One region of the Paenibacillus sp. 01T47 genome, then DNA from elsewhere that is predicted to be linked to it. Evidence: riboswitches for the same ligand, from Rfam matches in the RefSeq annotation. Region 1 holds a riboswitch; each other region holds the start of a gene.
What was found. Region 1 has a riboswitch for cyclic di-GMP ahead of AC1DOV_RS01300 (hypothetical protein). Riboswitches for the same ligand answer to the same signal wherever they lie in the genome.

Region 2: another riboswitch for cyclic di-GMP. It lies ahead of AC1DOV_RS18310 (SpaA isopeptide-forming pilin-related protein); the one in region 1 lies ahead of AC1DOV_RS01300 (hypothetical protein).
Region 3: another riboswitch for cyclic di-GMP. It lies ahead of AC1DOV_RS32850 (transglutaminase-like domain-containing protein); the one in region 1 lies ahead of AC1DOV_RS01300 (hypothetical protein).
Region 4: another riboswitch for cyclic di-GMP. It lies ahead of AC1DOV_RS29315 (EAL domain-containing protein); the one in region 1 lies ahead of AC1DOV_RS01300 (hypothetical protein).

What each region holds. Positions count from the first base shown of each region.
Region 1 is NZ_JBFTPA010000001.1:306,578-314,100, reverse strand. It holds gene AC1DOV_RS01305 (copper amine oxidase N-terminal domain-containing protein) at 1-401, opposite strand, end outside; gene AC1DOV_RS01300 (hypothetical protein) at 426-1,160, opposite strand; cyclic di-GMP riboswitch class I at 1,516-1,600, opposite strand; gene rfbB (dTDP-glucose 4,6-dehydratase) at 1,712-2,716, opposite strand; gene AC1DOV_RS01290 (SDR family oxidoreductase) at 3,009-3,464, opposite strand; gene rfbC (dTDP-4-dehydrorhamnose 3,5-epimerase) at 3,514-4,074, opposite strand; gene rfbA (glucose-1-phosphate thymidylyltransferase RfbA) at 4,093-4,971, opposite strand; partial or broken gene AC1DOV_RS01275 (IS30 family transposase) at 5,142-5,764, opposite strand; gene AC1DOV_RS01270 (MATE family efflux transporter) at 5,951-7,369, opposite strand; gene AC1DOV_RS01265 (hypothetical protein) at 7,473-7,523, opposite strand, start outside.
Region 2 is NZ_JBFTPA010000008.1:229,897-237,419, forward strand. It holds gene AC1DOV_RS18310 (SpaA isopeptide-forming pilin-related protein) at 1-1,138, opposite strand, end outside; cyclic di-GMP riboswitch class II at 1,170-1,253, opposite strand; gene AC1DOV_RS18315 (hypothetical protein) at 1,499-1,960, shown strand; gene AC1DOV_RS18320 (ATP-dependent helicase ComFA) at 2,142-4,385, shown strand; gene AC1DOV_RS18325 (ComF family protein) at 4,382-5,266, shown strand; gene AC1DOV_RS18330 (TIGR03826 family flagellar region protein) at 5,381-5,797, shown strand; gene flgM (flagellar biosynthesis anti-sigma factor FlgM) at 5,906-6,172, shown strand; gene AC1DOV_RS18340 (flagellar protein FlgN) at 6,181-6,684, shown strand; gene flgK (flagellar hook-associated protein FlgK) at 6,704-7,523, shown strand, end outside.
Region 3 is NZ_JBFTPA010000034.1:30,126-37,648, forward strand. It holds gene pabA (aminodeoxychorismate/anthranilate synthase component II) at 1-400, shown strand, start outside; gene pabC (aminodeoxychorismate lyase) at 397-1,287, shown strand; gene folP (dihydropteroate synthase) at 1,333-2,181, shown strand; gene folB (dihydroneopterin aldolase) at 2,243-2,629, shown strand; gene folK (2-amino-4-hydroxy-6-hydroxymethyldihydropteridine diphosphokinase) at 2,604-3,161, shown strand; gene AC1DOV_RS32825 (helix-turn-helix domain-containing protein) at 3,113-3,325, shown strand; partial or broken gene AC1DOV_RS32830 (tRNA-dihydrouridine synthase) at 3,384-3,550, shown strand; gene AC1DOV_RS32835 (tRNA-dihydrouridine synthase) at 3,592-3,771, shown strand; gene greA (transcription elongation factor GreA) at 4,086-4,562, shown strand; gene lysS (lysine--tRNA ligase) at 4,731-6,251, shown strand; cyclic di-GMP riboswitch class I at 6,418-6,496, shown strand; cyclic di-GMP riboswitch class I at 6,546-6,624, shown strand; gene AC1DOV_RS32850 (transglutaminase-like domain-containing protein) at 6,637-7,446, shown strand.
Region 4 is NZ_JBFTPA010000021.1:124,652-132,174, reverse strand. It holds gene AC1DOV_RS29335 (RtcB family protein) at 1-991, shown strand, start outside; gene AC1DOV_RS29330 (nucleotidyltransferase domain-containing protein) at 1,195-2,040, shown strand; gene AC1DOV_RS29325 (methyltransferase domain-containing protein) at 2,081-3,346, shown strand; gene AC1DOV_RS29320 (metallophosphoesterase) at 3,352-5,937, shown strand; cyclic di-GMP riboswitch class I at 6,054-6,139, shown strand; gene AC1DOV_RS29315 (EAL domain-containing protein) at 6,224-7,523, shown strand, end outside.

The DNA.
Region 1 (7,523 bases):
GCCTTCGTCTTTCCATTAAACACAAGAGTTGCATTAACTGGCTGTATCGCAATCGTAACGCTCGTTTGCGGCTTCTGGCTGCCCGTAGCGGCACTTTGCAATTGTTTCTTCAGCGCTGCAAGCTCTTTCACTGTTGGCTCGGAGATCGTCGCTTTCGCACCATCCCAATTCACTGTTTTTAGCAGTGCGTAAGAAATATAACGAATCGGTACGTATGTACTTCCTTGATGAATAAATGAATATTGTCCATCGGGCAGTTTAAGCGCTTGTCCATCAAATTGCAGCTTAATGGGCTGTGTCTTTGTCTTAATTGTTTCGGTTGCTGCGGATGCAGCGGTTGCAAGTACGGATGACAACATCATTACAACCAGAAAAATAGATAGAATACGTGACTTTTTCATAGAGCCTCCTCAGAATAGTAAAGCTTACTTGTTTAGCGAGTTTGCAATTACTGCAAGCGCATTGGCTCTAGCACCAGCCTTCGCACTCTCGTATTGCGCACTCCAATCCGGAAAGCTTTGCTCACCTAGATCGGCTGCTTTATACTCGCTCTTGGCATTGCTTATTAATTGATTGAATCTGGCATCACAATCGGCTTCCGCAGAAAATACCTTATTCAGATATTTACTTTGAATAGTAGCAAGCGTAGCTTCTTCATCCCCGCTAAGCTCTTTCGCAATCTGCTTAACCAAGCTATTGCTGGTTGCTTGACACGAAAATTTCAGTTTTTCCAGCTTTGCTGTAACCGAAGCATCAATCTCTTTTTTCTTCTGGGACTTATTTTCGGAGTTTGTAGATCCCTTATCCGGCTTTTGTCCCTTGTCTACATTATTAGACGCTTCATCTGGCGGCAAAGTTGCGCTCGGACTAGGTTTAAGGACTTCATCTGGCTGCGTCGTTGGAACTAGATCAGGCTCTTGTGATGGAGTAGCATCAGGTTCTGAAGTCTGATCTGTCTGATTAGTAGATTGTTCATTGGGCTGCTCCGTAATCTTCGGTGACTCTTGCCCTGCATTACTATCTGCAGCTTCTTCAAGACGCCCATTCAGTTCATCTACCTGATTTAACTTCGAATAGAGACTCATGCTTCCATAAATGACAATACCGATAACAACGAGCGCACCTGCGATAATCAAAATTGTTTTGTTCGTTTTTTTCATTGTTTTGGTTTCATATGAGCCACTAAAGAAGCAATGATTGCATATGAATCTCCTTCTTAGATTTTAAAATAAAAAAACTGACGCTTCATAGTGACGGGGCGTCAGCTTGCGGATATAGCGTTTTCAGATCTGTTAACGACGCCCTACGTGCTAGTTCATGAGACAGCTGCTAGTTTATTTTTGTGATAAACAATCCTCAAATAAATCTCCATGCGCTTTTTCTCATCTAAGCAATCTTTCCACAGCAATTCATTGAATCCCATACAGAGCTGATGCCATTCACGTACAACGTTTGCGCGCATGAACATAATAATAACCTCCATGTTTCCACATAAACCACGCGGGAGGCACGATATTCGGTAGCTGGCTGGCAGTCTTTTAAAAGATAAGCCCCTGTAGCTTTGCGTCACCATTTTTCAATGGTTTTGCCTTTATCGTGTGGGTTATGCGGTTGTTTTGTTTAATGGTATGGTAACAAAATTGTTGGGGGGTGTATAGGGTATATTTGTTAACAATGTAGAACTGATGTTAGTAACAAGATATAGTCTTAATTACTCATCATTGCTCTTATAATCACCGCTAATAATACATTCCCACCAAATCTTGTTGGACAAATACCATTCTATGGTTTGTACTATCCCTGTCTCAAAGTTAAAGGTTGGCTTCCATCCGAGCCTTTCTAACTTAGAAGAGTCAATAGCATAGCGTTTATCATGTCCTAATCTGTCCTCAACATATTCTATGAGATCTTCAGATTTTCCAAGCGTCTTAATTATTGTCTTTACCACTTCTAGATTCGTACGCTCATTATGACCACCTACATTATACACCTCACCGCTAATACCTTCATGTAGAACCAGATCTATTGCTGTACAATGATCGTATACATGCAACCAGTCACGTACATTCTTGCCGTCTCCATACACTGGAACCTTTTCATCATTAAATACACGCGATATGGTCAAAGGAATAAGCTTCTCCGGAAAATGATACGGTCCATAATTGTTTGAGCACCTTGTAATATTAACAGCCATGCCAAACGTCTCGTGATAAGCTCGTACTAGCAAATCAGAGCCCGCTTTACTTGCACTATATGGACTGTTAGGTTGAAGCGGTGTTTCTTCTGTAAAGAAGGTTGTCGGATCGAACTCCAAATCACCATAAACCTCATCTGTGGAGACATGAACAAATTTTGTAACTCCATATGTCCTTGCAGCTTCCAGCAGCACTTGTGTTCCCAAAACATTCGTACGAACGAATACGCCTGGATCTGTAATGGAGCGATCCACATGGCTTTCAGCCGCAAAATGTACGACATACTTAATTATTTCCGATTCGAAAATTGAAGTAATCGCGTCACGATCCGCAATATCTGATTTCAAAAATCGATAATTCTCTTTATTCTCAATAGCTTCATGCTTAGATAATTCACCGGCATACGTTAATAGATCTAAATTAACGATTTCATATTCCGGATATTTGTTAACCATATATTGAACGAAATTACCGCCAATAAATCCAGCGCCGCCGGTAACGAGTACTTTACTTCTAGTCATTTGTCCACCCCAAATGTGAATTTATTTAAAAAAAGTAAATAGTATCCTGCCAGTTTGGAAGGCGATTAAAACTATTATCCTCTAGTTTCTACTTGGACATTCTAGAAATAGACCACCAAACAGCAGGAGTAGGGTAACGCCCGGTTGGAATTCCTTCTACGATAACCTCTTTTCCAGCTTACTGAAACATCTCTATTGAAAAATCCACCCAACTACAAATTCCTTTATTTAGAAGCATGATAAGTGCCATATTTTGCTGTCTGGATCATATCTATTAATAATTTAGCCAGATCTAAAGTGTATGTAGGGAACCAATTTGATCGAAAACTACATTTAACAGATTTCGGCTTTCGGCTAATCTAAGCATGGTTTTCACAAAGTTATTTCCATTCACACCGAAAACCCACGATATACGAACAATAAAAGATGTCTGAATTAAATCTTGTACGGCTAGTTCGCCTTCATATTTCGTTTGACCGTAATATCCAAACGGATTAGGCTTATCCAACTCCATGAAGAGAGCCTTACCTTCACCATCAAATACATAATTCGTACTAATATACATAAACTTTGCGCCAATCTCTTTAGCTAATGCTGCCAGATACTTTGTTCCTTCAACATTGACCTTCCAGCATGTTTCTTTGTCACTTTCCGCTGTATATGCTGCACAATGTATGATGATGTCCGGTTTTATTTGAAATATGTACGCCTGAACAGCAGAATTATCTATACAACCCGTCCCTATCATATTTAAACCACTTCGCTGTCCATCACGGGCCTGTCACTATATTCTTTATCTATTCTCCATATCCAAAGTTTTGTTCAGCATCTTTGAAAAGTGGAGCTTTGGCGTCTTTATCAGATAGAATAGGTGAAATATTTATAGGCCATTTAATACCGATAGAAGGATCATTCCATACTATTCCCCGATCGCATTCAGGGGCATATAATTCATCTACCTTATATTGTACTTCCACGTCTTCTGTTAAAGTCATAAAGCCATGTGCAAATCCTTTTGGAACAAGCAGTTGTGCTTTATTATCGGCACTTAACTCGACACCATACCATTGTCCATAAGTAGGACTTCCTTGACGAATATCAACTGCGACATCGAATATAGCCCCTTTCGTACAACGGATTAGCTTTGTTTGAGCTTTTGGATTGAGTTGATAGTGCAATCCACGTAATGTCCCTTTAGCTGCCGAGAAGGATTGGTTATCTTGAACAAACTCTAATTCTAAACCAATTTCTTTGTACTTTGCTGTGCTATATGTTTCCATAAACCAGCCACGATGGTCACCAAATACACTCGGTTTAAGTAGCAATACGCCTTCTAGTTCTGTTTTTGTATATTTCATGTTTACCACGCTTTCGATTTAATACTGAATCTCACCATTTGCTACTTTCATTAAATATTGTCCGTATCCTGTCTTACTCAATTTTTCTCCACAATCCCAAAGTTGTTCTTTAGTGATCCAAGAGTTAATATAAGCTATCTCTTCTGGAGCAGCAATTTTGATACCTTGATGATCCTCTACTGTTCGAACAAAATTAGTCGCATCTACCAGGCTCTGATGTGTACCCGTATCTAACCAAGTATAACCTCGTCCTAACAATGCAACTTCCAGCTCGTTAAGTTTCAAATATGATTCATTGATTGACGTAATTTCTAACTCACCACGAGAAGAAGGCTTTATCTCTTTTGCAATATCCACAACTCGATTATCATAGAAATATAGACCTGTAATGGCATAGTTAGATTTAGGATTCTGCGGCTTCTCTTCCACGCTTAACACTTTACCAGCCTTATCAAATTCTACAACACCGAATCTTTCTGGATCTTGTACGTGATAACCGAATACAGTTGCACCTTGTTCTTTACTTGCTGCACTCTTTAAAATCTTACGAAGTCCACTACCATAGTAAATATTATCTCCTAAAATCATAGATACCGAATCATTTCCAATAAACTGCTCACCTAAAATAAAAGCCTGAGCTAAGCCATCAGGACTTGGTTGTACTTTATACTGTAATGATATACCAAATTGTGATCCATCTCCTAATAAAGCCTCAAATCTTGGTGTGTCTTCAGGAGTAGAGATAATTAATATTTCTTTGATTCCAGCTAACATTAGAGTAGATAATGGATAGTAAATCATTGGTTTATCGTAAACAGGTAATAATTGTTTGCTTGTAACCATGGTTAACGGGTACAATCGCGTCCCACTTCCACCTGCTAAAATGATACCCTTCATTTTGAAACTCCTTTCATGTATTATTCAAATTATAAGTAATAATAATAATCTTTTAAAATCAATTAAATTTTTATAATAAATGTTTAAAATTTATTTTAAAATAAGATGATTTGTCAAGCTAAGTCCGACACTTCAGCCATGAAAGATTCGTGAGCGGTCTTCCAGCCCAATCATTTTAGAGGTCTGTTGTTAATAAGGTGAATGGCTTCAGCTATTTCCTCATCCGTAACCCTTGCGAAATCGTATCCCTTGAGGAAGAACTCCCGCAGGAGACCATTGCTATTTTTGTTGGAAACTCGTTTCCAAGAGGAATAAAGTTCCGCAAAGTAGACCTTTACATCGTGAAGTTTTCCATAGCAACATAACAGACAAATTCTTTCCCTCGATCGGTTTTAGCGCTCTGAAATGCGGCTTGCTGATATTGGCTTGTGATTACACCAAAAGGCTACCTTCATGGAGTAAGCGGTGCGATCTGGCATCTTTAAGGCCATGTACATTCTTGTTTTACGTTCTATAAAGGTAGCAGCACAAGCTCGGCTCTTTCCACGACTAGAAACAATCGTATCTAGCTCCCAATGTCCAAAGGCTTCTCGCTTTCTAACCTCCTTAGGACTTTGGCTAATAGGTATTCCTGTGAGGAAGCGTCGTAAACCACGTGTTTCGAGTGGTTTACGACGCTTCCCTTTGTGGTGCAGGTGCTTTTTATATCCCATATTGCAAGTAGGCCAGCATAGAGGCATCTGTATATAGATTTGAAGCATATAAAGCCCCTTCCCTCTAACCTTCGCTTCTCTTAGCGCCCGAGCCGACCAGCCTAATTGATGTAAAATCTCTAGTTGTCCGTGCTCGACTATTCAAAAACGGGAGTAGCTTATGTTGGATTCTCCTGTAATCATGGGGTGTGGTAACTCCCATTTTACACGAATCTAATCGTGGAACTTTTTGTTTTCTTAGGTGTCGCACTTCATATTACGATCCGTCATTTCATTAATAAAGTTCTTATTTTTTTTATAGTTCTCATAATGTCATTTCTCTTCATGATTAAATAAACACAATATACAAATCCAAAAACAACAATTGAATACCATGAATCTATATACCAAGCAGATAAAATGAATATTAGTGTTACAAATAATTCTAGGAAAATATCTTTATGAATAGATATTTTAAGTATCTTAGACAATAAAAATTCTGCCAGTACAGATCTAAAAGCTAGTAAAATCACAATAGATAAAATAGCTAGATCTAAACTTTTAAGTAACTGAGTTGTTATGAAAGTTATTATTAAACTCAAGAGTAGAGATATAAGATTAATATTTAACATCATCTTTTCTTTCCTCATATTTTTTAGATAGCTATTTATTAATAGTTGCATCTTGCCTTCATAGACAAACATAGGAAATACTAGAATCATATACATCAAGCTTTCTGCATATTGCGGCAACCAAGTTGATATTAATACATTAAGGGGGTAATAGAGTAATAAAGCAAATAGTAATATAACCATTAAAAAATCTCTCATTGTAACATAAATATCTGCTAATTTTTTGGGATCTGTTCTTCTGAGGATTGGAAACATAATAATGCCTACAGCATTTATAAATAACATTGTTAAATTCGATATACTTAATGTTAATGATACCTTCCCAAAGGTAGCTACACTCCAAGATCTTTCTATACCAAAGCGGACAACCCCTATAATTAACATGCTTGCCAGATTTGCAAACATTAACTTCATACCTATATTTATATTTTCTAAGGTTTCTTTAAAACTAAAATTAAAATTAGACAGCTTATTGAAAACAATTTCTTTACAGTAATACATTGCATATATAAGAGCTATAAATTTACTAATTAAATCAGCAATAATTAAAAGCTTATAATCCCTAACACCAAATAACAGGAAAGAGATAATTAAGATAATATAGAGTACCCTATCCAACATTGTAATCTTGGCATATTCTTTAATTCTATTGGTTGCTTGCAAAATGAAAAGTAACATAAATCTTGTATTAACGATAACTAAAGCAATAGCAACCATTTGCATGATAAATAGTCTATTGGCATTATCCATTAAGAATAACGAAGAAATAAAAATTATTACGGCTACAAATGCTTGTGAAATAAACAGCATATAAAACTGAGAGAAAAATAGATGCTTGTCTAGATCTTTATATTCCCTACCACCATACCTGAGATAAATACCATCATTCCACCCCAAATGTATAAAACCAACATAAAAAGAATAAAATAAATATAACTGCCAAAAACCATATTCCTCGACTCCTATTAACTTAGGAAGAACTAAAATAACTAAGGCAGAGGAAAGGAGTGCAGTTAAGTTTGAAGTTAATGTATAAGAAAAATTTTTAATAAATTTCAATGCACTACTATTCAATTCCTTACCATCAAATTTGCACTCATTTGATATCCTCCCTATTTATTATGTAAAGGAAATTTTAGGTTTTAAGCATTTGAAAATTTTACTTTTTTTAACCTAATTATTTTTTCTGCTTAAAATATCTAATTATTTTTAATAGTTTAGCATCTGT
Region 2 (7,523 bases), on a different contig from region 1:
CTGTAGGCGTAGTCTCAGGTGTAGGAGTTGGTGTAGCAGTAGGTGTAGTCTCAGGTGTCGATGACGGTGTTGGAGTAGGCGTAGAGCAGGTTTCGCCTTCATTCACAAGTGAAAGCTCCTTCTCCTTGCCCCAATGGATCTTCAGCGTATTAGGTACAGCTTGTGGATCAGTTGGGCTGACGAGCTCCGTATTTGTTGAAAAGCTTACGGAACCTTTTCCAGGTATTACGCCGTTTCCTGTTTGAGTGGAATTCGGAATTTCCCATGAATAAGAAACCTCGATGTTACTCTCGTTACTTACTTTCCATGTTCTTGTTTTATTTGGATCGGCGGAGCAGGCTGTTTCAAGTTTGAGCTTAGCCGTATTGATAACTGCTTTTTGCACAGAGTTATCTGTGGTTACTACGATCTGCTGGGTAGCCACTAAATCGGTGGTAAAGCCATCTAAGGTTAATTCTTTTAATGTATAGGTACCGATAGGTAATTCGTTGAATTGCAAAATACCGTCACTATTGGTAACACCGCTTTTGACTAATTTACCGTCTTTCCAAAGCTCGAAGGTAATGCCTGCATGAGGAGCGCCCTCGACATCATTTAAATGTTTATTGATGATGATACTGCCCGTACAGCTGTTCGAAAGCTTTAGATTCCATGCTAAAATTTTGTCACCATGAGCGCCGGGACCTAATGTTTTAATTAAATCTCCGCTATAGATATCTAATTGATAAGGCAAACATTTTGGAATGTTAATCGTAACGGAGTAAGTACCTGCTTTTGGATATATAATAGACTGTCCCTCAAAAAATGTTTGCTTGTTGTATGGAATGGTTGTATCGCCGGGTCCAGGTGCCCAGTCAGCAGGGCCTTCATAGCCGGAGAAGCTGACTCTAACACAATCTTTTAGCGTCTGGAACGTAGCGGTAGCTGTTCCGTTATTATTGACTACGATATTGGAATGCGTGGCAATGACATCCTTGCGATCTGATGAGTACTGTGGACAGCTATTCTCATCTACGAGTGCCGCAGCATTCGTACCTTGATTGCTATCACCTTCGGCCATGGCAATGGAACTAAGCGACAACGAAAAAATTAATAACAGAGCCAGGGCTAAACTGATTTTTTTCCTAAAATAACGCATCTTTCACTCTCCTCTTAGATACGTAGTGGGGTTCCAAGAGGGCCGGTTACACTACTAGCTCCATATAATCCAAGTGTCCAATTGTAGATTATACTTCATCGCTTCCCTAGTTATTTTGATTGTGAAAATCCACTCTCCCTTTCTATATGCGTGCACCGGTTAGATATGCATGCTTTCATATTAAAATGATAACATGTATTGGAAATTGCTCAAGGGTGTTTCTTTGTCAGAAAATGACTAATAATCAGCATAAAGCAGGATATAATTTTGGCATAACACACATTTTGTCACCTTGTCCCTTGATTGCGGAACCAGTGGGCTCTTCATGGCATATAGTGTCACAAAGAGGAGGTGGCCGCCATGTTTGAACTTCTACTTCTTGTTATTGGCTGTTATGCTTTGGCTGCATTGTCGGTGCATCTGGCGTATCGAATTTGGCGAGGGCGCCAGCAATCCAGCAAGCATTATGTGCTCGTAGCTGACGTTCAGCAAAACAATATGGAATGGTATGTACGTTCGCTGTTTTCTTTCTCTCGGCGAATGGGGAAAAACGTTCGTTTGACGATCGTAGATCAAGGGGTTACAGAGGAGACACTGGCTATTGTTGAACGATTAGCTAGAAGGGGCGATGAGGTCAGGATTCACTCTAATGGATCTAACCCGTTGTCTGGAAGCGAAGACGGTAAGCGCTCTCAAACAGAGGGTGTGGATGGAACTCAGCTGCTATGGCTGCTCCAGGCAGAAGGAGTTGTGTCGCTTTCCGATCATGCGGTGCTAATTGATTTGCAAAATCCGACAGATTTGTCGAAAATGCCATTTTAGTATATACTCTACGGTAATGAAATAGTCGGAGTGAAGCACACTCAATAACGCAAATGCGTTGTTGGGTGTGCTTTTTTTTGTTTACAGTGCTTGCAATTTGTCTGGGAAGGGAGAGGCTGTATTTAACTTAACAGATGAATAATGAAATTAGTTCTATAAAGTGTCAAGGGAGCGAATAGAGATGAGGGCACAATTGTATGTTGTGAAAGTGAATGGATGCTGGCAGGCTCGACTGACTATCAAAGCAATGGTGGATAAATACTTCTGGATGCATGGAGCGTTTGGTGAAGCGGGATTCTTGAACAACGAGATCGCAGAGGAGGGATGGCTGCTAAAAGAAGAACTGCCGCTCGGGGATGCGTGTATTGCAGTGGAGCTTTGGGATGCGGCTATAAAACGTGGCAATGGCGGCAGAAATAACGCGAGTAAAAGCTTAAATGAGGGGGGACGGAATGCTGATTATGAGGCGATTGAGCTGTTGGCGGCATGTGCGGAGGAAGCAAAAGCTGATGGGGCGGGTGGAGATGCAGCAACTGGCGGGTTGAATAGTAGTAATCAGAAATCTAGCGAGCTGGAGAGAAATTATCGGAAATACAGTGGTGGAGTAGAGCAAGCAGTTCATAATGGCAAGATTAGTTTGGGGAGTCGTTGGCGCTTTTTGGGTAGCCGAGGGAAGCGGAAAGGAGCGTTGGCGATAGAGAGGCTTTTTGGTTTAGTGGAGAGGTGGGAGAAGGTAAGGGGCGCTGTGGTTGGGGAAATCGGAGGAGAAGCGATTGCGAATAATGGTGAAAAGCGTAGCAGCGCTAAGCGTGTGGGTGGCGAGGAGGCGGGAGTTTATAGCGCTGAAGAGCTGGGAGAGTTTGCGGCAGGAGCGAAGCTTGCCGCGGGTATGCTGCAGGGACGTGCGCTTTTGCGAAGCGAGGCGCACGCCCTGTTGTCTAGCGCAAGCTGTCCCGGTGCCGCGTCAAGCTGGAGAGAATTGCTCCAGCTTGCTTCGCTGCTCGGGCAGGTGCGCCTGAGCGGATCAATAGCCGCCGTGGGTGGCGGGCGATTGGACGCTTTGGGGCGCCGCAGGCGGGAGCGCAGCTGTTTGCGCTGTGGGAGCGGCGAGGCGCAAATGCACCGCACGGCATGTGCAGCGTGCGGGAGGCACTGCGCCTATTGCATGGCGTGCATTGGGATGGGGCGAAGCCGGGAATGTGAGCTGCTTATTACGGGGCAGCGCGCGGGGTTGAATTGGGCAGAGACGACGGTTCGCGGCTCTGGTAAGGGGTTGAGGCCGCTGACGTATGAACAGCGGCTTGATAAATGGGGGCTTAGCCCTGCGCAGACAGCTGCAGCAGCTAAGGCGCTGCAGTTTGTGGAAAAGCCGCCGATAGATGCGGCTTTATCAAAGCTGGACAAGCAGCGCCAGATGAGAGAGTTTCTTCTTTGGGCTGTAACAGGAGCGGGCAAGACGGAGATGATTTTTCCGCTTGTGGAGTCTGTCCTGCTGCGCGGTGGAAAGGCACTGATTTCCACACCGCGCCGTGACGTGGTGATCGAGCTTGACCCGCGTATTCGGAGAGCTTTTCCTAAGGCTTCAGTCGTAACATTATACGGTGGTAGTGAGCAGCGCTGGGAAAGCGGAGATATTACGCTTGCGACTACGCATCAGCTGATGCGATTTTATCAAGGCTTTGATCTCGTTGTAGTTGATGAACTGGATGCGTTTCCTTTTGCGGGTGACCCGCTGCTGCATTTTGCAGCAGACAAGAGCTGTGCGCCAGGTGCTGCTCGTTTGCTGCTGTCCGCTACGCCGCCTAGTGAGCTGCAAAGAGCAGCAAAACGCGGGAAGCTCCCTCATGCAAGAGTACCTGTTCGTTATCATCGTCATCCGCTTCCCGTACCCAAGCTTCTACAAACGCCTACAGTAAAGCAGATGCTCCAGCACCGCAAGCTGCCGTCAAAGCTCTTAGCAGCCATGCGGTCATCGCTTGATCGCGGTGCCCAGCTTTTTGTATTCGTGCAGCAAATTGCTCAAACCGAGCCTATGGCGGCTTTACTGCGTGCTGCTCTTTCACATGCTGTTGTTGCGGCAACCTCTTCACAGGATGAAGAACGAACGGAGAAGGTGCAGCGTTTTCGCTCACGGGATATACGAGTTCTAGTCACAACTACCATTCTAGAGAGGGGCGTAACGATTCCTAAAAGCGATGTCTATATTCTCGACGCGGACGGAAGGTTATTTGACGAGGCTTCACTGGTTCAAATGGCTGGAAGAGCAGGCCGCTCTGCGGATGATCCATTCGGTCGTGTGTACTTTTGCAGCCATGATCGCAATCGACCACAGCTGCAGGCGGTACGCCATATTCAAACGATGAACCGCATGGCTCGCAAGCAAGGCTACTTGCTCCCCGCATCAAAAGGAGGCTCGCCAAAATGAACGTCTCGCCAAGAGCATGGCTGCAGCGTCTGCAATCCGCTTTCACCACATCCGCGCAGCTGCTCGCTCCAACGTCTGCCGCATGTCTCCTATGCGGCAAACCGCAAAGCGAGGCTCGCAGCGCGAGCAGCTACAACCACGTGAAGCTGACGACCCAGCTTCGCAAATCCCTTTGCGGAGCGTGCCTCTCCGCAATACCATGGCTGACCCGCATCGCCTGCCGTAGATGCGGGCGCGGCATCCCATGCGAAGACTGCATACGTCGTCCGCATAGCGCATTCATATGCAACCGCAGCGCGGTTCATTATAATCAAGCCATGCGAGCGATGCTCGCCTTGTACAAATATAGGGGCAATGAGCGGCTTGCTCCTTTGCTCGGGGACATGCTCTTGCCTGCATTCGAGGCGATGACCTTTGAAATTATTCAACAGTCTATCGTGGCAAGCAGCAGCAGCCGCAAACCAAAAATATCGATAGCAGACTGCTGGGATGCTGTTACCTACGTTCCTGTAAGTGAAGAACGAGCAGCAGATCGGGGGTTCAACCAAGCGGAGCAGCTCGCCAGCCACATCGCGAGGCGTTTTCAGCTGCCGCTTATGGAATTGCTCATTCGTTCGCGACATTCAGAGAAGCAGAGCTTCAAAACGCGCTCCGAAAGAATGCGCGATACGCAATCTCTTTTTGAAGTGAATACGAACAATTTGAGCTTATTAGCCTCTGAATCCCATAGCAAAAAGCATCTATACGATAGAGCTATTCGTATACTTTTAATCGATGATATCTACACAACTGGAAGCACGGCAGAAGCCTGCTCTAAGGCTCTGCACCGTTATGTGGAGCTTCCGCTCGATATCTATATTTTGACCTGGGCTCGTTCATAATCCAGCTAGGCTGATAGATCTAATAATTAGATTCATAGTGAAAAAGTTAGTGCTATCGATTAGAATGTAACTAATAGCTAGTATGGTTTTACAAAAAAAGGAGGGCTCAGAGCGATGAACCTAGATAATTGTCCTCGCTGCGGTAAGCTTTTTGCAAAAAACTTTAGAGACGTGTGCCCATCTTGCATGCGAGATATTGATAAAGAGTATGAGCTTTGCGCAAACTTTTTGCGTGAGTTTAGAGGCTCAATTATAACTGAGGTATCGGATGCTACTGGCGTTTCGATTAAGCAAATTACGAAGTTCATACGCGAGGGACGCATCTCTATTTTGAATGCACCAAATATGTCATACCCTTGTGAATCCTGCGGAACGCTGATTCGTGAACATCAACTATGTGACAATTGTCGTTTCCGTATCGAGAAGGACAAGAAGCAAATGTTCCAAGATATATCGAGGAAAGAAGATTTAAAGAGTGCGTATAATCCAACGGGTGTTTATAAAGGATTAGAAAAATACAAAGATAAATGATTTAATTTAAAATTTTGTTGACTATAAAATTTCACTTGACTGAAGCCGATAATACTTGTAAAGGTAATCGGCTTTTTTAGTTCCTGTAAATAATGAGGTGGGTAAACAATGAAAATAAATGAGACGAATCGTATCGGAGCACTTAATCCATACCAGAAGCATTCGGAGTCCAGAGTAGGCGGGACAGACAAGGCTAAGCAGAAGGACGAAGTCCAAATCTCTGCTGCAGCTAAGGAATTGCTATCGACAAGCAAAGCAAGCGGAGCGGACAGAACAGAACATATTGAGCAGCTGAAGCGTTCGGTAGCAACAGGCAACTATCATGTGGAAGCTGGCAAGATAGCCGAGAAGCTGCTTCCCTTCCTGAAGGAGTAATCCTCTAAATGAATGAGTACATCCAGCAAATCATCGTGATTTTGCAAGAGCTTTTAGACGAGCACCTGCAGCTAATTGAATACGGCAACGCGAAGACGTCGGCTATTACAGTGAACCAAGTAGAGACGCTCTCGTATATTTCAAGCAAAGAGAAGAAGAGTCTTCAGCGGATCATGGAACTGGAGCAGCAGCGTATCTTTTTGATAGGGAAATATATGCTTGATCAGAAGCTGACTGCCCATCGTTCGTTCAAAATGGAGAAGCTCATACAGGCTGTATACCAAGCGAATGAGAAGCAGCAGCTTCAGGCGATATGGAATGAGCTGTCGGCAGCACTTAAGAAACTTCAAGATATTAACGAATTCAATCAACAGCTCGTAAGGATGACTCTGGAGCATTTGCATTTTACGCAAGATTTGCTGCTTGGTCCGACTGAGGAAGAAGCGACCTATCATCGTGCTGTTCAAGGCATGGCCTTAAATCGTAATGGCCGCTTTAATATGAAAACGTAACAAGAGAGGACAATATACGATGGCATCCACTTTTCATGGCTTAGAAACGGCAAGGCGCAGCTTATTCACTACTCAGTCTGCTCTGAATACAACTGGACACAACATTTCAAACGCGAATACGGCAGGCTACTCACGCCAAGTGGTGAATATGACTGCATCAAGACCGATAGACGCGGTTGGTTTCTCCAAATCAACAGCAGCTGGTCAGCTTGGTACAGGCGTTGAGGCGTCTTCTATCACTCGGATTAGAGAGAAGTTTCTGGATAATCAGTATCGCAATGAATATAAATCACTGGGTAATTTCTCAGTTCAGCTCGACACGCTCTCTAAATTAGAGGGTATCGTTAATGAACCAAGCGACACGGGCCTTAGAACGGTGATCTCGAATTTTTGGAATTCGTGGTCAGACCTCAGCAAAAACCCTGAGAATGCGGATGGCCGCAAAGTCGTTATGGAACAAACGATGGCATTGGTGGATTCTTTTAATTACACAGCTAAGCAGCTCAGCGATTTAAAAGCGGATTTGACGGAAAATGTAGAGATTAACTTAAATACGGTTAATTCGATTACAACGAGCATCGCCCAGTTAAATGGCGAGATTAGACGGGTTGAAAGCTTAGGTGATAACGCAAATGATTTGCGGGATCAGCGTGACCTGATTACAGATCAGCTTTCGGGATTAATCAATATTCGCGTAGAAGACCAAGAGAGCGGCTACCGCATTACGATGGGCGGTACGGAGCTGGTGCAAGGAACAGCTACTGCTTCTCTGGATTCAGCAGCAATTACTACAGCGGTTGCTAATGGTGATTTAAATAGCGGTGCTATTTATGGAACGA
Region 3 (7,523 bases), on a different contig from region 1:
TAGTTTATCTCTAATCGAGCATTTCAAAGGTAAAATCCCGATTTTTGGCGTATGTCTTGGTCATCAATCGATCGGACAAGCATTTGGCGGGGAAGTGGTACGTGCGGAGAAGTTGATGCACGGCAAAACGTCTGCCATTTATCATCAAGGAAAATCTGTGTTTGAAGGTTTGCCATCACCTTTTACCGCTACTCGCTATCATTCTCTTATCGTACGCCGTGAAACGCTGCCTGATTGCTTGGAAATAACAGCGGAAACCGATGAAGGAGAAATTATGGGTTTGCGTCATAAGGAATATGCAATTGAAGGGGTGCAATTTCACCCTGAGTCCATTATAACGGAGCATGGCTTGACGATGCTTCGTAATTTCTTGCAAAATCGGACGGGCGCAGTGCGATGAAGGTCGAACTGAACGGCTCCGTAATGGATGCGAGCGAAGCCGTGATCTCAGTTTATGATCACGGCTTTTTGTACGGTATAGGTTTGTTCGAGACTTTCCGCACCTATGAGGGGAAACCTTACTTACTAGACAGGCATATGAAGCGGTTATGCTCAGGCTGTGATCAGCTAGGAATTCAGTACACGCCTAATATGGAGGAGCTGCGCAGCTCCTTTAATGAGCTTCTTGAAGCGAATGAATTAAAAGATGGCTATATAAGACTAACCGTCAGTGCAGGCGAAGCTGAGCTAGGGTTGCCGACAGGAGATTATGAACAGCCGAATGTGTTAATGCTTGTAAAGGCTTTGCCGCCGGTTAATGATGCGGTTCATATGCGCGGACGGGAGCTGCGGCTTTTGCAGACAAGGAGGAATACGCCTGAGGGTGAGGTTCGCTTTAAGTCTCTCCATTATATGAACAATATTATTGCTAAGCGAGAGCTGCTTGCCAGTGGTGCTGCGCCTGGGGCCGAGGGTCTTATGCTCAGCCGAGAAGGATGGTTGGCGGAGGGAATCGTGAGCAACTTGTTTTTTGCTAAGGACAATGTTGTATATACGCCTGAACTGGACACCGGCATATTGCCGGGCATAACGCGCGAGCGAGTTCTGGAGCTGGCTGGCAGTGCAGGGTATGTAACCGAAGAGGGCCTTTATAGCTTGGAGAAGCTGCAAACGGCCGACGAGATATGGCTCACCAATTCCATTCAGGAGCTCGTTCCCGTTACTCTGTTATCAGAAGCTGGCGGGGTGAGTAGAGTTATCGGCAACGGTCAAGCAGGGTCTATTACGAAGCAATTGCTTACTCTTTACCGACAGACGACAATTGACGGTGATGCTGGAGCTATCTAAGCTCTATAATCATGTAACATTAAGAAGAAGGATGGCGGTCTAACAATGGATCAACAACCAAATTTCTATAAAAGAGCATATGAGTTTGGCAGCGGAACGAGGCTGGAGCTAGGCGGGCGTACGTTGATTATGGGCATTTTGAATGCGACACCTGATTCTTTCTCGGACGGCGGGAGCTATACGAGTGTGGATGCGGCTCTTGCCCGTGCGAAAGCGATGGTGGAGGAAGGTGCTGATATTATTGATATTGGCGGTGAATCGACACGTCCAGGATTTGAACCGGTGGGAGTGGAGGAAGAGCTGCGGCGTATCCTTCCTGTTATTCAGGCATTGCGTAAGGCGCTGCCGCACATCCCTTTATCCATCGATACATACAAAGCTGAGACTGCACGGCATGCGCTAGAGGCGGGTGCTCATATTATTAATGACATTTGGGGGCTTAAGGGTGACCCTAATATGGCCGCAGTTGCAGCTGAATATGCTTGTCCTGTCATCATCAATCATAACCGCCATGCGAGAGACTATAATGATTTTGTTCCCGATGTACTTGCAGATTTGCAGGGCAGTGTAAGCATTGCGCGAACGGCTGGCATCGCTGAAGATCAAATCTGGCTAGATCCGGGTATTGGTTTTGCCAAAACCTATGAGGATAATCTGGAGCTGCTTGGCCGTCTATCCGAGCTGCATGCACTTGGATATCCGGTGCTGCTTGGTACCTCGCGTAAACGATTCATTAAGCAGACGCTGAATCTGCCTGTTGATGAGCTTGTTGAGGGAACGGCTGCGACGGTTGCTCTTGGCATTGCGCACGGCTGCCAAATCGTACGTGTGCATGATGTGCGTGCAATTAAGCGTACTGCACTTATGACGGACGCCATTTTATATCGACATTAATTGTGTTGTTGAATGCCATTTCTTATTTTAAATAAGGTACATCGTTAGGAGAGTGACTATAATGGATAAAATGATGATCAAAGGGATGAGGTTTTACGGCTACCACGGCGTATTTCCTGAAGAAAACAAGCTAGGCCAGAAATATTATGTGGATGTTGAACTCAATATGGATTTGGAGCAAGCGGCGTTAACCGATGATTTGAACAGTACGGTGAATTATGCAGAAATCCACGCTCTCACGAAAACGATTGTAGAGGGCCCTCCGTTTAAGCTTATCGAAGCTTTAACAGGTCACATTGCATCGCAAGTACTGGAAGTTTATACTATGGTAAATGAAGTGACGGTTCGAGTAACGAAGCCAAACCCGCCGTTTGATATCCATTTTGACGGAGTAACGGTAGAACTGCGCAGAAAGCGGGACAATGATGGACGAACAATTCCCGCTTGATGGCGCACAGGCAGAGGCATATATTGCTTTAGGATCTAACATGGGAAACCGTGAGCAACTGCTGCTGGAAGCGATTAGCCTCATCGATGCGCACCCGAGCATCGTGGTAAGCAGAGTGTCAGGCATGTATGAGACTGATCCGGTAGGCTACACAGAGCAACCGCCCTTTATCAATATGGCATTAGCTGTACGAACGACACTATCTCCATTAATGCTTTTGCGTCAGCTTTTGGAGTACGAGCAGCAGCTCGGTAGAGTTCGACAAATTCGTTGGGGACCGAGAACCATTGACCTTGATCTGCTCCTATACGATAATGTCAGAATGGATCAAGAGGAATTAACTTTGCCGCATCCGCGTATGATGGAGCGGTCGTTCGTTCTCGTTCCGCTGCATGATGTTTTGGATCAAACACATCGGCTGCAGTCCGAGGTAAGCGCAGTATCTGAAGCAGCGCTTCTGGATGGAAAGGAAGGCATTACGTTATGGAAAACAATCAATTGGCGCAGCGCGTCAGAGCCTTTCGAAAGCTGAAGGGCTATACTCAGCAGGAGCTGGCCAAGGAGCTTGGCGTATCGGTGGCCGTTCTTGGCTCATTGGAGCGAGGAACAAGAAAGACGGATACGAAGTTATTAAATCATATCGCTAAGACGCTCGGAATCAGCTATGAGGAATTAATGTCTGATAACCGTGAATAGTGCTGTCTGGTACACAAGACATGAACAATAAGCAGTTAGAAGAGGAGGAAGGAGTGACATGCTGAAAATCGGTGGCATCGAAATGAAGAACAGAGTGGTGCTAGCGCCGATGGCAAGCGTGTGCTATCCTGCCTTTGATTAATTGCCAAGGAGTTTGGAACGGGTCTTGTATGTGCGGAGATGGTAAGCGACAAGGCCATTTTGCATGGTAGTATACGGGTAAGGCTAATTGGGACATTATAAAGGATGTCAAAGTAGCGGTATCGATTCCCGTAATTGGGAATGGCGACGTTTTCTCACCAGAGGATGCAAAAAGGCTGCTCGAACATACAGGCCGTGATCCGATGGTAGCGATTTTGGAAAACTACGTCCACTCGCTTGGAGAGGACGAAGAATTCCAAGCTGTCAGTGCTGTTTCAGCAAAGAAGCGGGTTCTGCAGAAGTAGACGCTTACTAAAATACAAATAGATCGGTTATGCGATTTACCCTGTAACGGGAGCGAGCCGACACCATTCGACAAAAGCCGCTATCATGCGGCTTCTGCTCTACATTTCAGAAATGAAACGGTTTCAATGGGTCGTCTGGCTTTGATTGACATTCAGGGTAACTTTGCAATATAATCGTGCAATATAATCTAACGAAGACATCAAGAGCGCTTCAAACAACAGTTGGTATGAGGAATAAGAAGCGTAATATATTAGGTAACAGTGAATTCATACAAGGTATGAAAAATTAGTCACATGACAGGAGAATCGGAAAGATGAACGATAAGCAAATCATTCTGACTCAAGAAGGGCTGCGAAAGCTCGAAGATGAATTAGAGAACCTAAAGTCGGTCAAGCGTCGTGAAGTAGCTGAACGTATTAAAGTAGCAATTGGCTATGGTGATATAAGCGAAAACTCGGAATATGAAGATGCGAAGAATGAGCAAGCATTTATCGAAGGCCGCGTTCTTACCCTTGAGAAAATGTTGCGCAATGCGCGTATTATAAATAATGACGATATTGATATTGATACCGTGAGCATCGGTTCGATCGTAACGGTTGAGGATATGGAGTATGGCGACACAATGGATTATTCCATTGTTGGTACAGCGGAAGCCGATCCTTTGCAAAACAAGATTTCAAATGAAAGCCCGGTTGGTAAAGCGATTTTAGGCAAGAAAAAAGGCACCGTTGTCGAAGTTAGCGTACCAGTCGGCATTATTCAATACAAAATTCTCGATATCAAAAAATAATGTTTGCTATGAGCGGTTCAAAAAGCTTCCTTGTAGGAAGCTTTTTGAACGTTTAAAATATAAGAACGTATATTACAGGTCTATACATTGCTTATATTTTATTGCGAAACGAGATTTTGCTGCATGAATCCGGTGACAGCTGCTTGCTTTTGCCGAATGATCAAGGAGATGAAAGAAGTGGAACAAGAAAACAATGAACAGCAGGAGCTAAGTGAGCTCTTGCAAATTCGCAGAAACAAATTGGACGAGCTTAGAGGGTTAGGTGTGGATCCATTCGGCCGAAAGTTCGAACGCACTCATAACGCCAAAGATATTGTACAAGCCTATGAAGGGCTCAGCAAAGAAGAAATAGAAGAAAAAGCGGTTGAAGTGCGTATTGCTGGCCGTATTATGCAGAAACGCGGCATGGGCAAAGCGGGTTTTGCTACGATTCAAGATTTGAGCGGCAAGGTTCAAATTTATGTTCGTAAAGATTCCGTTGAAGAGCATAAGTTTGCAGCTTTTGACTTGCTGGATATCGGTGACATCATTGGCGTAGTAGGCGTTGTATTCAAAACGAATACAGGCGAAGTCTCTGTCAAAGCGCGTGATATTGAAGTTTTGACAAAGTCGCTTCTTCCATTGCCTGATAAATATCATGGCTTGAAAGACGTAGAGCTTCGTTATCGTCAGCGTTATGTTGACCTTATCGTGAATCCCGACGTCCAACAAACCTTTATTACTCGTTCCAAAATCATTCAATCCATGCGTCGCTACCTAGATTCCCGCGGGTATTTAGAAGTAGAAACACCAACGCTGCATTCCATTGCAGGCGGTGCTGCAGCACGCCCTTTCGAAACGCATCATAATGCGCTGGACATGCAGCTCTACATGCGTATTGCAATCGAGCTTCATTTGAAGCGACTGATTGTAGGCGGATTGGAGAAAGTATATGAGATCGGCCGTGTATACCGGAATGAGGGGATTTCGACTCGCCACAATCCAGAGTTTACAATGATTGAGCTTTACGAGGCTTATGCGGATTACAAGGATATTATGGCATTGACAGAGAATGTCATCGCACATATTGCGCAAGAGGTTCTTGGAACAACGAAAATCACTTATCAAGGCCAAGAAATTGATTTGACACCTCAGTGGCGCCGTGTCAGCATGGTTGAGCTTGTCAAAGAAACGACTGGCGTAGATTTCGGCGTGGAAATGAGCGACGAGGAAGCCCATCGTTTGGCGAAAGAACACAAAGTTGCCGTTGATCCGCATATGACGTTTGGTCATATTCTCAACGCTTTCTTTGAACAGTTCGGTGAGCACACGCTTATTCAGCCAACCTTTGTTACAGGACATCCGGTTGCTATTTCGCCGCTTGCTAAGAAGAGCGAAGCAGATCCACGCTTCACCGATCGTTTTGAGCTATTCATCGTAGCACGTGAGCATGCTAATGCATTTACGGAGCTTAACGATCCGATTGATCAGCGTGAGCGTTTCGAGTCGCAGCTTGTTGAGCGTGAGCATGGAAATGACGAGGCGCATGAGATGGATGAAGACTTTATCCGCGCTCTGGAATACGGCATGCCGCCAACAGGCGGACTAGGAATCGGTATCGACCGATTGATCATGCTTCTAACAGATGCTCCATCTATTCGTGATGTACTGTTGTTCCCTCATATGAGAGATCAGCGTTCTGCTGAATAAGAAAGAAACAAGGAACCGTTTGGCTTTTAGCAGCCAACGGTTCTTTTTTTCTAATATCGAGAATTTGCAACAACAATCCTTAAAAACATTCAAATTATGATTGATATTGTAGTACAATCTATTGATTTGCTAGATTCATATGGTAGAATAGAACTAATAAAGCGCTACACGATAACGGCAAACCTATCGAAAGGTAGGGACGCAAAGCTAAAGGGCCTTCCGTAAGATGGCAGCCAGCTACCGAATGAACAGGCTTTTTTTGTTTTTATAGGGAAATTCATCACATAGCGCTTCACACGATAATGGCAAACCTATCGAAAGGTAGGGACGCAAAGCTAAAGGGCCTTCCGTAAGATGGCAGCCAGCTACCGAAGGGAGTATATTCATGCGTAAATTTATGTTAGTCATCGCAGCTTTTGTTCTTTTTGCATCCATCCATGTAACGGTCGTTCAGGCAAATGAAGCGGACTCTTCTGATTGGCTCAATACGGGGAATTTAGATAAAGGTGTTGTCTCCGTACAATATGCAGTGAACACTAAAGTGAAAACGAAGCTTATGATCGCAAAAGGCGCATCAAACTATACATATAATCTAACCGGCGGAAAAACAGCTGAGAAGTTTCCATTGCAGCTTGGCAATGGCGAATATACGATATCTGTTCTAGAGAATACAACAGGCAACAAATACAAACTGGCGAAGAAAGAAACGGTGACGCTTGATTTGAAAGACAACAAGGTTTTGTACTTGAATTCCATCCAGAACATTGACTGGTCGAATGCGAGCAGCGCCATCGTCAAGGCAAAAGAATTAGCGAGCAATAAAAAAACGGATATGGAGAAAGTAAAGGCAATCTACGAGTATATTATTACGAATGTAAGTTATGATAATCAATTAGCTGCTAATCTGTCAGTTGATTACCTCCCCAATATTGATCGCACATTTAAATCGAGAAAGGATATCTGCTACGGATACGCTTCATTGTTTGCGGCAATGCTGCGGAGCGTGGATATCCCTACGAAGCTCTTGATGGGACAATCTACTTATGTGGATGTTTATCATGCTTGGAACGAAGTGTACTTGGATGGGAAATGGGTTACGATTGATACGACAGTTGATGCGGGTCTAAAGAAGGGCAAGAAAAAGTATGAGCTTATCAAGGATGCAGCTCAATATACAGTTACAAAAACATATTAGAAGTTATACGAGCTTGCGGAAATCGCAGAGCTCGTTTTTTTATGTCTTTCTTCAATATAGGTGAGGAGGAAGCGAAG
Region 4 (7,523 bases), on a different contig from region 1:
GCCGAAAAAATATATTCCAGATGCCTACACGCCGCGCAAAGCTACCTCCTTAACCCATGTGGAGAGCAGCCGCTTTGATTTTGACGAAGAGGTGCTGGATAAGTTTCCTGAAGTTGTCTGGCATCGCGCGCATCGCCAGCTCGGCACACTTGGCGGCGGCAATCATTTTGTAGAAATTCAAGCGATTGAAATTGCCGAGGAAAACAGAGAAATTGCCGAAGCATGGGGGCTGTTCGACGGCCAAGTGGTCATTATGATTCATTCCGGCTCGCGGGCTTGGGGCGGTGCGGTTAGTCAATATTGCAGCACGGACATTGCCAAAATGATGCGTCAGGAAGGCATAGGCACCGCAGATCCTAAGCTGCTATATGCGCCATTATCCCATCCGCTCGGCCAAACGTATGTCAACCTCATGTACTCGGCCTTGAATTATGCGGTCGTGAATCGCCACCTGATTGCATACGCTGTCCGGGAGGCGGGCAAGGATGTGTTCGGCTCTAAATTCGAGCTGCGCACATTGTATGATCTCATGCATAACTACGCATGGGAGGAAGAACAGGATGAGCAATCCTATTTCATTCATCGCAAGGGTGCAACAAGAGCGCTGCCGGCAGGACATCCGGATAACCCTGAGCCTTATCGGAGCACGGGGCATCCGGCGCTCATACCAGGATCGATGGGTACTGCCTCTTACATTATGGTCGGAAGTGCTGAAGGAAAAGCGAATCATTATTCCATCTGTCATGGCGCAGGTCGAATCAGGTCACGGAACGCAACGAAGCAGCTCGTATCGGTAGAAGAGGTCGCTATTGCAATGCGTGTAGGCACGGATGATGAAATCGTCGTAAACCAGCGCTCTATGGAGTCGCTGGTCGATGAATCACCGCAGGCATACAAGGATGTAGATCAAATCATTGAGAGTGTAGTCGGAGCCGGGCTTGCGCAGGTCGTAGCAAAATGCAAACCGTTAGCTGCTGTCAAAGGAACGTAAATAAAGGAAAAGAAGGGGGACGAGGAGAATGTTTAACCAATATCTAGAAGTACAGTTAGTTAACGTAAATGATGAACAATCCAATTCTTTTAATTTAAGCAAAGAGAATAGCTCCACTCCTCGGACCCGTTGTTTGGTATTTGAAGGGAAGCGTGTACTGACCTCGTGTTAGCTGCATTGCTGACTATTCTTTTTCCTAGACTATGGACGATCTTGTCCATGGTCTTTTTTTTTGCAAGAAGAAGCTGAGTAAAGGAGTGTCTAGAATGACCAACATACATGAAAATATTTTGCTGGAACTGGGTAAAATCGAGCGGGAGGAACAGGTTCGCATCGTTTACGCGTGCGAATCAGGAAGCAGGGCTTGGGGTTTCCCTTCTAAGGACAGCGATTACGACGTGCGATTTATTTACGTCAGGCCGGTGGAATGGTATTTATCGATATTTGACAAAAGAGATGTAATCGAACGGCCTATAAGTGATCTTCTCGATATTAACGGCTGGGATTTGCGCAAAGCGCTTAATCTGTTTCGCAAGTCGAATCCGCCTCTGCTCGAATGGCTGCAATCACCGATTCCATACTTTACGAAATACTCAGTAGCCAAACAAATCCGAAGTGTCTCTCCGTTATCTTTCTCGCCGAAGTCGTGCATGTACCATTATCTCCATATGGCTAAAGGGAACTACCGAGAGTATCTGCAAGGCGAGCAAGTGAAAATAAAAAAGTATTTTTATGTGTTAAGGCCGATTCTTGCTTGCGGCTGGATTGCGAAGTACAACTCGATGCCTCCAATCGAATTTGATCGTTTAGTAGAGGCGCTTATTCCTGAGCAGAGCGAGCTGAGGGCTACGGTTGAACAATTGCTGCGCAGGAAAAAAGCGGGCGACGAGCTCGATTATGAGCCTAGGCTGCAAGTTATTAACTCCTATTTGGAGGAGCGAATGGTTCATTTTGAACAAATCGCACTCGAAATGGGTCAAGGAGGAACTGCGCAGGACAATCAGCTTGATGACTTGTTCCGCAGAGCATTACAAGAGGTTTGGGATTAAATAGTGTTGCTTTTAATTGACAGGTAAGGGGAAGTTAAGGATGGCTATCGTGCAAGTGAAATCGACGAACCCAAGCTTTTCGTTCGTCATCAGAAAAAATCCGGGGTCAGGCATGCTGCTGCGCGCCGTTCGCAAAGGAATGGCCTACGGCTGGTATACCGATGAAGGAACCTTCAACGTTTACTTCAAGGATGCCGACAATGAGGTTTCATACAAGCAGCATAGGCAGGACCAATTTGAGTACCTCAATGTATCGCGATATAATACGCCGCTCTTTGTACTGGGAGCGATTAATGAATTTTTTGCAGCGCCGCTTAAAGCGCAGCATTCGAGTGACACGGAGCAATACGAGCATACCTTCCATATCAATATGATTCATATTGAGCTCTTGCGTTATATTCATTTTTTTGAGAAGCATCTTACCGACTATACATTTGAAGCAGTACATCTGGCGCATAAGAGCTATTCGCTTACCATTAAGACGCATAAATCGTTATATGAGCTTATGCATGTCGTTAGTGTGCTTTGTCTCTTCCTTTCGATGTTCAGCGACGAATACATCGATATTTCTGATGATGTGTTGATTAAATATGTGAAGAGTATCCAAATTATCGACGCACCCTTTTATATACGAAGCTTGTTTGCCCGCAATTTTCTAGCTTCAAGAGATCGGTTCAAGAAATATAAAGAAGAGCTGGAGAAAACAGATCGTTATGCGGTTCAATTGGCCTTCGGCGGGACGGCTCAGCAGCGGAGAAGCTATATCGGAAGCGTGCTTCCGTTCAATAAGGCCATTCTCGATGTTGGCTGCGGAGAAGGCTTCTATGCGATTCCATTTGCATCCAAAATTGAAGACAGCTACTACGCGGTTGATATCCATGAGCCGCTGCTAGAGGTGGTAGAGCGGAAGGCGAAAGCAAAGGAACTGGACAACATCGCTACCTTTCCTTCCATTGAACATTTTCTAGAGGCTTATAACGGCGAGCAGGTGGATGTCATTTTGACCGAGGTTATTGAGCATATGAGTCTAAATGAGGCAGCTGTTCTGATACGGCAAATATGCGAACATGTTGATTTTGATTATTTTGTGCTGACAACACCTAATGCAGAGTTTAATGCTTATTATGAGCTGGAAGACTTCCGGCATGATGACCATAAATGGGAGCTTGGGCGAGCGGAATTTCAAGAGTGGCTGCTCGAAACGATTAAAGATCAATCCGTGGAAAGCCAATATGTCGCAATCGGCGATGGAGTGAACGGTATACAAACGACGCAGGGTGCGATTTTGCGGAAGAGGAGAGAGTAGCGTCAATGGAAATGAGAACGAGAGTCCATACGATTTTTATGCTGATTGGCACGACGGAATGCGGGAAAACAGCCTTTGCAAATGAAGTGCTGATGCCGCAGCTGCGATTTAGGGATGACAGCAAGGGCATGAATGCGAACGTGCAATATATTTCATCCGATAGCATTAGACAAGAGCTTCTAGGCTCTGATTATGATAAATATGATCAAATCATGCTTGAAGCGAGCGATCAGGCTTTCCGCCTTTTGTTCGAGAAGCTGCGGCTGGTCACTACTTTCCCCATCAATGCGGAATTTGTTGTCGTGGATACAACAGGTTTGTCGGAGGATTTCCGGGCGAGAGTGAGGGAGGTTGCAAAGGAAAATAACTACAACCTTGAAGTCGTGCTGTTTGATTACAAGAAGCGGGATGATTATTATTCATCGGAGCGTTCGAAGAAACTGATAACGAGCCACATTAATCGTTTGCGCAAGGACGTGCTTGGTTCGCTCTCGAGGGAGAAATATAGCAAAGTTCATAAGGTGCGGGCTAAAGATTTTTATTCCCCTATGGATAAGGTTGCGAATCCGGATTATAAGATTATAATCGAGGATGCTGCTGAGTATTTGGACGTTTTTTTACCGCTGGACCAGAAGACGATTATCGTCGGTGACGTTCACGAATGTGTGGATGAGCTGAAGGCTTTGCTCGTTAGCCATGGGTTTCAACTAGAGGGCAATGTATTGGTTGAGACAGGAAAGGTCAGCGGTACAAAAGTATTGCTCGTTGGAGATTGGATCGATAAGGGAAGCCGCACTAAGGAAATCATTGATTTCCTATATACGAATCAGGATAAGTTTTTGTTTGTGCTTGGCAATCATGAAAACTTCGTCCATAAATATATGCGTGGTGAAATCAAAGGTGTGGAAGAGGAGCTGCTGCATGCCTACTTCGATTCGACTGAGGTGCTGAGAGGCGATGCTGAGCTGCTTCAGAAGTTTAATCATCTCGTATCGCTGTCGAAGCCTTTCTACAGAATGGTAGGAAAATCAGGACCATCCTATTATGTGACTCACGCGCCATGCGAGAACAAATATATTGGCAAGCTGGATGTGAATTCGATCCGTCATCAGCGCAATTTTAGACTCGACCGATCGGCGCCGATTGAAGCACAGCTTGCGTTTCTGAAGCGGGATGCAGCAGGAAACCAGCCGTATCATGTTTTTGGACATGTGGCTGCTAAACAAGCATTTCGGATCAGAAATAAAATCCATTTGGATTCAGGCGCAGTTCACGGCAATCTGCTAACCTCGGTTTCTCTGTCGGTGAAGCCGACTTTCAAATCACAGAAATCGGCAATAGCCGGCATGGAAGGCGAGCTTCCTGCTCTCTTCAAAGAGGAACGCAAAGTATCGCTGCAGGAGCTGGATGATGATGAAGCCCGCAGATTGCAGTATTGCTCGCGCAATAAAATTAACTTTATTTCAGGAACCATGTCTCCTGCAGATAAGGATGAAGCGGCGGGTGAGCTGGAATCGCTGAGGAAAGGGCTGAACTATTTTATGGAGCGCGGTGTTAAAGAGGTCGTGCTGCAGCCCAAATATATGGGATCACGCTGCAATGTTTATTTGCATGCAGATATCGAGCAATGTTTTGCAGTGAGCCGCAATGGGTACAAAATAAATAAGGTTGACCTAACCGCTGTTTATGAGCGACTGCTGCAAAGATTCGGAAGCTACATGAAGGAAAACGATATATCGATGCTTCTGCTGGATGGCGAGCTTTTGCCATGGGAGGCGCTGGGAGAAGGTCTCATCGAAAAGCAGTTTAAGCCAATTGAGAAGGGGCTTGAGACAGAGCTTGCTTTCCTGAAGGCGAATGGATTCGAGGAAGCGTTCGGAAAGCTTGCGCATGATTTCAAGGAAAGTGGTTTTGAAAAGGATCAGTTTCACCTTAGCAAAGGGGCTATTAATGAGAAATATGGCCTAGCCGTCTACCAAAACTTTAAACATGTTCATTCTATTCTTGAGAAAAACAGGCCAATTGATGAGCATATCAAAGCATATGAAACGTATAAGAGGCAGCTGGAGCTGTATGCCGAGGCTGGGGAGCTTGAATACAAGCCATTTTCGCTGCTTAAGATCGTATACGTAGACGGAAGCGAGCAGCTGCCAGCGTGGAAAACCTCGGAGATGTATCGTTTCCTCTCTGACGATCCATTCATCACGCTTGTTCTGTCTGATGAGGAGAGCTATGAGCTTGCAGAAAAATATTTCTACACGCTTACGGTAGACAATCATATGGAAGGTGTCGTGATTAAGCCGGAGATGCCTCAGCCGTACACGGTTCCCTATATGAAAGTGCGCAATAAGGAATACATGTCTATTATTTACGGTTATGATTATAGATTTCCGCACAAGTACAATAAGCTCATCAAGCAAAAAAATATTACGCAAAAGCTTCGTACATCATTTAACGAGTACCGGCTAGGACAGCATATGCTTGCGATTCCTTTTGCTGAAATTGCCCCGGAAAACGATGGATATCAAGCGGCTGTTGCGAATCTTTTGTTTGAGGTTGCCAAAGAGAAGGAAATCGATCCTAGATTGTAAATCATCAATATACCAAACCTCCCAAAATGGGAGGTTTTTCTACATCATTCGACCTATTATGAAATTGGTTATGGTATATATCGGAATAATATGGAATACTGGTATATGTAAAAAGTCCTAGTAAAAAGCAAAGTTGTCGAAAGACAATGACGCAAAGCCAACAGGCCTAAAGGAAATTTCCAAAGGTGGCTGGGTTGCCAAAAGGATGAGTGATAACATACCTATATCCTCTCCTTAAAAACTTCAGGTTACCGCCTACGTTATGAATAAGAGGGGATATTTAGCAATGAAACAAATGATTAAACGTTTTAATGGCAATGTTAATGTTGGTAGTTTTAATATTGTTCAAAAGTTAGCTAATTTAGGATACTGGGAGTTTGACCATATTCGCAGAGAAGCATCCTGGTCGAATCAAATGTTCGAAATATATGGTATGAAATCTGATTTCTCGATGACGATTGAACAATTTTTTGAGTTCGTGCATCCCGAAGATCGTGAGCGCGTTAATGAGCAGTTCCACCTTGCAATTGAATCAAAAAAGGAAAGCGTTTCCGAGTACAGAATCGTTCGTCAGGGCGGTGAAGTTAGACATGTGGTGGAAAACATTACGTTCATACGGAATGCCGAAAACGAGATATTGTTGACGATAGGCATGATTCAGGATGTTACGGAAAATAAAAAAATACAGCATCGCCTCACACTAGAAGAGCAGCTTTATAAATCGATATTTGAAAACAATCCTGATGCTGTCTTTTCTTTAGACGCACAAGGGCGTTTTTTGTCATGCAATTCAGTGCTTGAGCAACTTTTTGGATATACGAAAGAGGAAATTATTAATGATAGTTTTCATAAATTTGTAGATGCCGCAGCGCTGGATAAAACGATTCAATATTTTGAGCAAACGGTCAAGACGCTGAATCCTCAAAACTATGATACGACAGGCATTACGAGAACAGGGCAAACGGTCGAATTTAATGTGACCAATATTCCAATCATTATTAATAAAAAGCTTATCGGTGTCTACGGCATTGCCAAGGATATTACGCAGCAAAAAATGATTGAGCAGTCGTTGACTGAGACCGAATTAAAATACCGCAGTATTGTCGAGCAATCCATTGTCGGTATTTTTGTCGCGCAGAAAAACAACTTCGTTTATTCAAATGATCAGCTCAATAAAATGTTCGGTTATGACTCCTTGATCGGTATGGATATTATACAGACGATTCATCCCTCAGACCGTGAAGCCGTCGTTAATCAGCTAACGAAGTTACAGGAGGGGCAGTCTTTATCTAATTTCTGCCACAGAGCCATTAAACAAGATGGGACGAATATTCATTGCGAAGTGCACTATAATCAAGTGTCAAATATGGGTGAGCAAGCGATCGTTGGCGTAGTCCTTGATATTACGGATCGAAGCAAGGCTGAGGAATTAAATCAATATTTGGCTTACCACGATTATTTAACGGAGATGCCAAATCGCAGAATGTTTGAAGACCAGCTAGATAAGCAGCTAAGGGTAAGCGAGTATTTTAAGCAGAGGCTGGCGATCATGCTGATTGACGTGGATCGTTTCAAATATGTAAATG